Linked DNA regions of Chelatococcus sp. YT9. The protein of the gene in region 1 interacts with the protein of each later gene in a pairwise test. Links are inferred from orthologs where the notes say so. Each region holds a gene or a part of one and is shown on either strand. Other genes may lie near its edges.

Region 1 (5,576 bases):
CCACCCGATCCTACTGTTACCGTGCCCCACGCCGCGTGATCGTCAACGGCGTCTGGCGTACACGCACCGTGACCGTCTGCGAGCGCTAAGGGATCCTAGGCGCGCGGCCAGCCGGTAAGCAGCCCGAAAAAAAGACCCCGCCGTGAGGCGGGGTTTTTAGGGTCTCGATAAAACGCATCAATTGCCTGGTCTGACAACGTTGGAGTAGGGACCAAGTTCCGCGAGCTTTTACCGAAATTGCAGTTTTTATGTGTTCGCGGGATCGAATCGTCCTGATGACGAGGCCACGCGGCGCCACAATCCTCCGGAGCGCCGCGCGACGATAGCGTCGATCACTTGTCCCCTTCGTAGGTGAAGATGTTGCGGTCCTTGGTCTCCGGCATCAGAAGGAGTCCGACCACAAACGTCATGAGCGCGATTATTATGGGATACCACAGGCCTGAGTAAATATTGCCGGTGGCCGCGACAATCGCGAAGGCCGTAGGCGGAAGGAAGCCGCCGAACCAGCCGTTGCCGATGTGATAGGGCAAGGACATGCCGGAGTAGCGGATCCGGGTGGGGAAGAGTTCCACCAGCAACGCCGCGATCGGACCATAGACCATGGTCACGAAGATCACCAAGACGGTCAGTATGAGCGTCATCATGAACATGTTGATCTTGGCTGGATCTGCCGCGGCCGGGTAGCCGTGCGAGCGGATTGCCTCGGTGGCGGTCTTCGTGAAGGCGGCCGTGCGCGCGGCCGCTTCGGCGCCGGCAGCACGGGCGTCGAAGGATTCGATGACCTGGTCGCCGATGCGGATCTTGGCGATCGTGCCGGCCGGTGCCGCTTCATTGGAATAGTTCACGGCATTGCGCGCCAGGAAGGACTTGGCAATATCGCAGGAGGTTGTGAAGCTCGACGTGCCCACAGGATTGAATTGGAACGAGCATTCGGCCGGGTCCGCAATGACGGTGACCGGCGCGGTTTCCTGAGCGGCGATCAAAGTCGGATTGCCGTATTTGCCGAGCGCGGCGAACAGCGGGAAATAGGTGATCGCGGCGATCAGGCAGCCCGCTAGAATGATGGGCTTGCGGCCGACGCGGTCCGACAGCCACCCAAAGAACACGAAGAAGGGCGTTCCGATCAGGAGAGCGAGAGCGATCAGGATATTCGCTGTTGTTCCGTCAATCTTCAAAGTCTGGGTCAGGAAGAACAGGGCATAGAACTGGCCGGTGTACCAGACCACGGCCTGGCCGGCTGTGCCGCCGAGTAGCGCGATGATGCCGATCTTGGCGTTCCGCCACGTGCCGAAAGCTTCCTTGAGAGGCGCTTTCGATCCCGAGCCTTCTTCCTTCATCTTGACGAAGGCCGGCGATTCCTGGAGCTGCAGACGGATCCAGATGGACACGCCGAGCAGGAGGATCGACAGAAGGAAGGGAATGCGCCAGCCCCATTCATTGAAGGCTTCGGTCGACATCGACATGCGCAGGACGAGAATAACGACGAGAGACAGGAACAGGCCGACCGTCGCGGTCGTCTGGATCCACGACGTATAGAAACCGCGGCGGCCCTGGGGCGCGTGCTCGGCCACATAGGTTGCGGCGCCGCCATATTCACCGCCTAGCGCCAGGCCCTGCAACAAGCGGCAGACGACGAAGGCGATTGGGGCGATGATGCCGATGGAGGCGTAGCTCGGAAGAAGGCCGACCACGAAGGTCGAGATACCCATGACGGTCATCGTCACGAGGAACGTATATTTTCTGCCGATGAGGTCGCCGAGCCGTCCGAAGAACAAGGCGCCGAAGGGGCGCACCGCAAAGCCGGCGGCGAAGCCAAGCAATGTAAAAATAAATCCGGCGGTCGGATTGACGCCGGAAAAGAAGTTCATCGAAATATTGACGGCGAGAGAACCCGCCAAGTAAAAATCATACCATTCGAAGACCGTGCCAAGCGAAGACGCAACGATCACTTTGCGCTCTTCGCGAGTCATAGGCCGCTTCTGCTCGGATATCGCTTCCGCTGCCGCGACGCTCATTGACGCCTCCTAAAGTGTTTCCTCGTTTTATTGTCCTCCGATCTAGGCAATTCAGGGCAGGGTTGCTTGCGAACATTGCGGCTGCGCCTGAGAATCATGCCGGATCGTACGTTCAATACCGGAAAATTACGGCGGGAGGCGGTATCGTGTCGCTCGTCAATTCGTCGTCATTCGAAAGTTGAATGGATCGACGCGGTACTATCTGGCGGACAGGCGCGTAGGCATGCTTATGATCCCGCCTTCACGGGCGTCCATAGCCGGTGAGGGACAGGTTGGACATCGGCCCACGCCTGGCACCGGGACTGGGCTGCTGGGTGTGTCACCAGGCGCCAGCGCCGGCTAGGTCACACCGTTTCAATCAAGAGCGGCTAGTGCGCGCGAGGTGGCGTATAGGGCGACGGCGGCCGCATTCGATACGTTCAGGCTCTTGATGCTCCCCGGCATGTCGAGCCGCGCGAGAACGTTGCAGCGCTCCCGGGTGAGCTGCCGCAAGCCCTTGCCCTCCGCGCCGAGGACGAGCGCGACTGGCCGGCGCAGGGGGACGGCCTCAAGCTCTGTCTCGCCGGCCGAGTCAAGCCCTATGCATAGGAAGCCGCGCTCGCGGAGGGTCTGCAAGGCGCCCGCGAGATTGCGCACGATGGTGAAGGGGACATGCTCAAGACCACCCGACGCCGATTTCGCCATTACGCCCGTCGCCGACGGGCTGTGCCGGGCGGTAGTCACGATACTGTCCACGCCGAAGGCGGCGGCCGTGCGCACGATGGCGCCGACATTATGCGGATCGGTGATCTGATCGAGGACGAGAATCAACGACCGCGCGTTCATCGTCTCGATCGTGGGTGAGGGGAGTGGGTCGGCTTCGACATAGAGCCCCTGATGCACCGCGTCCGGATCCAGCTTGCGCGCGATCTCGTCTGGGCGGGCGAGTTCCGGTGTGACGCGGAGCGTGCCCAGTTCCTCGGCCAAGCGTCGCTGCGCGTTCTCGGTCACGAGCAAGCGGCGGATGCGGCGCTTGGGGTTTGAAAGCGCCTCGACGACAGGATGCCAGCCGTAGAGAACGACGCCGTCCTCGATCTCGGCTGCCCGTCTCGCGCGCCAATCCGGACGATTCGATCTGCCAGGGCCAGATTTATGGCCATGGCCGGATTTGCCGTGGCGAGACCGCCGCTGATCATCACTCATTGTTACTGCTCGTTTCCACAGATATGGGCACTTTTGGCGAGAGCTCGGCTAGCTAAGGCGTTCTCGCCATTGACCCAGGCCCGCGTCACCGTCGGGCAGGTTTGACACAGGGGATTGTGGCGCGCCAGCCCGGTTTTGCAGTTGACACCCATAACCGCCTCCTCTTAAGAACGCGCCACTGCTCCTGCGCTGCAGGTGAGCGGAAAGGTGATCGACCCACCGGGGTCGGTCATGCTGGATGGGCCGGAGGGGTGCCCGAGTGGTTAAAGGGGACGGACTGTAAATCCGTTGGCTACGCCTACGTTGGTTCGAATCCAACCCCCTCCACCATCCAAGCCTGACGTGCGTTAGCGGGTGTAGCTCAATGGTAGAGCAACAGCCTTCCAAGCTGATGACGAGGGTTCGATTCCCTTCACCCGCTCCACGGCCTCATCGAATTCCTTTCGTTGATGGTTTTGAGCACGGCGTTGTCGGACAGCGCGGCGGGCAGGGACGTGATTTGGTGTTTGTCGGGACCGGTTGCAGAGGCCTATTGTGGCGGGTGTCGCAGCGGGGATCCCGCAAAACGGCACTAATTGCGCCGCTGGCACTTGCGCAAGCGAGTGAAACCCCCTAGACGATCGCGCAATTTCGGGGGATCGGTAGGTCCGATCCTTTATCATGATGGCAATGCCCAGGGTTTGTGACTGATGGCCAAAGAGAAGTTTGAGCGGACGAAGCCGCACTGCAACATCGGGACGATTGGTCACGTTGACCATGGCAAGACGTCGTTGACGGCGGCGATCACGAAGGTCCTGGCTGAGTCTGGCGGTGCAGCGTTCACGGCGTATGACCAGATTGACAAGGCGCCTGAGGAGAAGGCGCGCGGGATCACGATCTCGACGTCGCATGTTGAGTACGAGACGAAGAACCGTCACTACGCGCATGTGGACTGCCCCGGCCACGCGGACTACGTGAAGAACATGATCACGGGCGCGGCGCAGATGGACGGCGCGATCCTGGTTGTGTCGGCGGCTGACGGCCCGATGCCGCAGACGCGCGAGCACATCCTTCTGGCGCGCCAGGTTGGCGTTCCGGCGCTGGTGGTGTTCCTGAACAAGGTCGACATGGTGGACGACGCGGAGCTTCTCGACCTGGTCGAGCTTGAGGTTCGCGAGCTTCTGTCGAAGTACGAGTTCCCCGGCGACGACATCCCGGTGGTGCGTGGTTCGGCGCTGTGCGCGCTGGAAGACCGCGAGCCGACGATCGGGCATGACGCGGTGCTCGAGCTGATGACGCAGGTCGATGCCTATATTCCGCAGCCGGAGCGTCCGGTTGACCTGCCGTTCCTGATGCCGGTCGAGGACGTGTTCTCGATCTCGGGTCGTGGCACGGTTGTGACGGGCCGCGTTGAGCGCGGGATCGTGAAGGTCGGCGAGGAAATCGAGATCGTCGGCCTGAAGGCGACGGTCAAGACGACGGTTACGGGCGTGGAGATGTTCCGCAAGCTCCTTGACCAGGGTCAGGCGGGCGACAACATCGGGGCGCTGCTGCGCGGCACGAAGCGCGAGGACGTTGAGCGCGGGCAGGTGCTGTGCAAGCCGGGTTCGGTGAAGCCGCACACGAAGTTCAAGGCGGAAGCCTACATCCTGACGAAGGAAGAGGGTGGTCGCCACACGCCGTTCTTCACGAACTATCGTCCGCAGTTCTACTTCCGGACGACGGACGTGACGGGTGTCGTGACGTTGCCGGAAGGCACCGAGATGGTGATGCCTGGGGACAACGTGACGATGGAAGTCGTGCTGATCGTTCCGATCGCCATGGAAGAGAAGCTTCGCTTCGCGATCCGCGAAGGTGGCCGCACGGTTGGCGCCGGCGTGGTCGCCTCCATCATCGAGTAAGACACCAGCAACACCAGGCGAACGCGCGATGAAAACGCGTGTTCGCCTGCGTCGCACGGCTGCCGCGCCGTAAGCTGGGCGCGGCGGTGAATATTCCCATCATTCGCCTATCGCCATGTCGCGCGAGTGATGTATAGGAATGGCGTGGCGATTCCATCTCGAGCTTGGCTTTGGCTTGAGTGGGCGCCATGGTCGGCCTGCTTCCGCAGGCGTCCGCTAGGAGTGTAGCTCAACTGGCTAGAGCACCGGTCTCCAAAACCGGGGGTTGGGGGTTCGAGTCCCTCCACTCCTGCCAGCGGATCCTCGACGGTCGACTATCAATTCCTGACTGCAGTTTTTGCAAGTTGCGCTGATCGAGACTGGTATTGCAACAGGCCCCCGACGCCAAGGGCCCTTGCGGGTTCATCGTTGTGATGCCAAATCAGCACTGCGCGACGGCTATGGTGAGACAATATGGCGAAGACGAATCCGGTCGAGTTCATTCAGCAGGTCGGTAACG
Region 2 (3,178 bases), 1.3 Mb from region 1 along the record:
CGGCGTCGGGGGCTTGACCGAGGAGCCGCTCGCACCCGGCGCGAGCCGGGAGATCCGGTTCACGCCACGCGACAGCGGTACCTACTGGTATCACGCGATGGTCCCGGACACGGCTGCAGAACAGACTGAGCGCGGCCTCTACGGTATTCTCGTCGTTGACGAAGATGAACCGCCGACCGTGGACGCCGATCTCGCGATCGTGCTCGATGATTGGGCACTCGGCGATGACAACATGGTCCGACCTGGGTTCGGCACCGCCGAAGAGATCGGCGCGGTTGGTCGGCTCGGCAACTGGCTCACGGTGAACAGCCAAGCCGCCCCGGAGACTTTCGCGGTTGCCCCAGGCGGCCGGATACGCCTGCGCCTTGTTAATGCCTCCAACGCCCGTCCTATCAGCCTACGCTTTGAGAAATTCGCGGTCGAAGTCATAGCCCTCGATGGCCAGCCGGCCGAGCCCTTCCCGCCAGCCCGCGACACCCTCGCACTGCTACCCGGCAACCGGGCTGATCTGATCCTGCATTGCGCCACGGAGACGGGTGTCTCCGGCAACGTCGTGGCTGTCCTTGGTCAGGGCTTGCCGCTGCTCACCATCAAGACAGAGGGCGCCCTCTCACCCAATGCCAAGGCCGGTGAGATAAAACTCCTCGGCAATAACCTCCCAGAAGCTATTGATCTTGCCTCGGCTTTACGCGCCGATCTTGTGCTCGAAGGAGGCGTCACAGCCGGCCAGCCTTTCCCGAGCGACGTATCGCGGATCTGGCGTATCAATGGCGTCGCCTTCACGGACGCCCGCAAGCCCCTCTTCTCTATCGGGCAAGGCAAGCCCGTTGTGCTGAGCCTGGTCAACAAGACGGAGTTCCTGCAGGCGCTCCACCTCCATGGGCACACGGCCCGCCTTCTGCACGCCCTCGATGACGGCTGGGAGCCCTATTGGCAGGACACAATCGCAATCCCGGCCGGCCGTACTGTCCGAGTTGCCTTCGTCACCGAAGGCTCTGGCAAATGGATGATCAGTTCCGCGATCCTCGATCGTCTCGGCGGCGGCATGGCGAGTTGGTTCGAGGTCACCTGACTTTTCATATCGGGCCGCTGCGCTCGAAAAGACGCTTGAGCACAGCAGGCAAGGTTTCCGGCAGGTCCTCTGCAATGAGGCCCGGGCCAAAAGCGCGAGCCGCCGCCCCGTGCAGCCAGACGGCGGCAGCCGCGGCCTCCCGGCCGGGCATCCCCTGCGCCAAAAGACCCGTAATGAACCCAGCGAGGACATCTCCCGTCCCCGCAGTCGCCAACCAAGGCGTGCCATTGTCATTGACGATCGCCCGGCCGTCAGGTGTCGCGACCACGGTGTCTGCGCCCTTGAGAACAACGACCGCGCCAGTGTGGTGCGCCGCGGCTATCGCACGCTGCAGCTTCGACGGCGCTTTAATTATCTCATTTACCTCGCTGAAGAGACGTGAAAATTCACCCTCATGAGGTGTCAGAACCGTTGGCGCGGGGTTGACTTTGGCAAGCGACGTGAGGGTGGCGAGGCCAGCCGCACCTTCAACGGCAAAGCTCGTCAGGCCATCGGCATCGATGACAAGCGCCCGGCCCGCTTCCGCTGCGACCGATATCAAACCGCGTGTAGCGTCACCCACACCAGCCCCGGGCCCTATCGCAAGCGCATTGAGGCGCTCGTCGGCGAGGAGCGACTTCAGACCTCCCGCGCCATCGATCGACCGCACCATGATCGCGGTGAGATGGGCAGCATTCACCGCTAGCGCCGCGGGCGGCGAGGCTACGGTGACAAGCCCTGCCCCAACACGCAACGCAGCGCGCGCGGACAGCCGCGCCGCGCCCGTACTGCCAATGCCGCCGGATACGATAACCGCGTGGCCCCGCCCGTATTTGTGCCCGGCCGTCTCGGGCAGCGGGTAAGTAGCTAGCCATAGCCCCGGAGCATTGGCGGCATAGGGCGACGCGATGGCGGCGACGGTCGCGTCGCTGATGCCGATATCGGCGATCGTCACCGAGCCGCAATGCAGCCGGCCCGGTAGAAGAAGATGTCCGGGCTTGCGCCGGGCGAATGTAACGGTCTCGTGCGCCATCACCGCGATGCCGCGCACCGCGCCCGTATCCCCATCAATGCCAGATGGAATGTCGGCCGAGATCACATAGGCCTTCGAGGCGTTGATCGCGGCGATGGCAACGGCGGCCTCCCCCTCCAGGTCTCGCGAAAGCCCTGTGCCGAACAGCGCATCGATGATGAGCTCCGCGCCTACGAGATTCATCGCAGCAAGCGGGCTGACTGCGCCGCGCCAGGTGCCGGCAGCCCAAGCCGCATCGCCGCTCAGCGCCTGCGGGGAGCCAAGGAGATGAAGCGCGACTTCGTAACCTTCCTCGGCAAGGATCCGGGCGGCGACGAAACCGTCGCCTCCGTTGTTGCCAGGACCGCAAACGACGACGACCCTTCGCCCGACGGGCACGCATTCCGCCGCCCGGTGAGCGACGGCCCGCCCTGCCCGCTCCATCAGCTCCCAGCCTGGCACGCCTGAAGCAATCGTGCGCTGATCGGCCTCGCGTACCGCAGCATTGGTGAGGATCTCGTACATCATTCCCTCGCCGTTCACGCAGTTAAGCTCTCGGAGCCGTCGCATACACGACACCATAGATGAATGTCCCCGAACGCAAAGCAGCCCCCGGGCAATTCTCAGGGCAGTTCGTGGCGTCTTCCCGAGCACCAAAGGGGAAGTTTTCCGCTCCTTGAACGGCTGAAGCTCAAAAGGTCATCAAATGCATAATTTTTGTGCTGTCCGCTGATGAACATTGCGGCACTCAACAGCCCGTTCCGCAAACTTCGACATGGCCGCCACCGACCCATTGATGGTAAGAGCCGTCTAGTCACGTTCGCCATCGGAAGCTAGGCGCCTAGGGGAGACCACGACGGATGAAGAGAATTGATGCGATCATCAAGCCCTTCAAGCTCGACGAGGTAAAGGAAGCGCTGCAGGACCTCGGCTTGCAGGGCATAACCGTCATCGAGGCCAAGGGCTTCGGCCGGCAGAAAGGCCATACGGAGCTCTACCGCGGCGCCGAATATGTGGTTGATTTCCTGCCCAAAGTGAAAATCGAGATCGTCCTTGCCGACGATATGGTGGACCGGGCCATCGAGGCGATCCGGAAGGCCGCCCAGACAGGTCGG

The links.
Region 2: the proteins of rlmB (region 1) and KIO76_RS19110 interact in binary tests that used the Escherichia coli proteins (3 or more experiments, as listed by UniProt). The link is inferred for Chelatococcus sp. YT9 from one-to-one orthologs.

What each region holds. Positions count from the first base shown.
Region 1 is NZ_JAHBRW010000001.1:2,832,912-2,838,487, forward strand. Bases 1,284-4,075 are described here. They hold rlmB (23S rRNA (guanosine(2251)-2'-O)-methyltransferase RlmB), read right to left. Parts: upstream 3,198-4,075; coding sequence 2,370-3,197; downstream 1,284-2,369. Other genes in these bases: KIO76_RS12925 (MFS transporter), read right to left, coding at 1,284-2,015; tuf (elongation factor Tu), read left to right, coding at 3,887-4,075. In the rest of the region: KIO76_RS12920 (hypothetical protein), read left to right, coding at 1-89; more of KIO76_RS12925, read right to left, coding at 333-1,283; more of tuf, read left to right, coding at 4,076-5,077; preprotein translocase subunit SecE, read left to right, coding at 5,531-5,576. UniProt on the Escherichia coli protein: Specifically methylates the ribose of guanosine 2251 in 23S rRNA.
Region 2 is NZ_JAHBRW010000001.1:4,138,534-4,141,711, forward strand. What follows is about bases 333-3,178. They hold KIO76_RS19110 (NAD(P)H-hydrate dehydratase), read right to left. Parts: upstream 2,589-3,178; coding sequence 1,077-2,588; downstream 333-1,076. Other genes in these bases: KIO76_RS19105 (multicopper oxidase family protein), read left to right, coding at 333-1,072; KIO76_RS19115 (P-II family nitrogen regulator), read left to right, coding at 2,924-3,178. Also shown: more of KIO76_RS19105, read left to right, coding at 1-332. UniProt on the Escherichia coli protein: Bifunctional enzyme that catalyzes the epimerization of the S- and R-forms of NAD(P)HX and the dehydration of the S-form of NAD(P)HX at the expense of ADP, which is converted to AMP.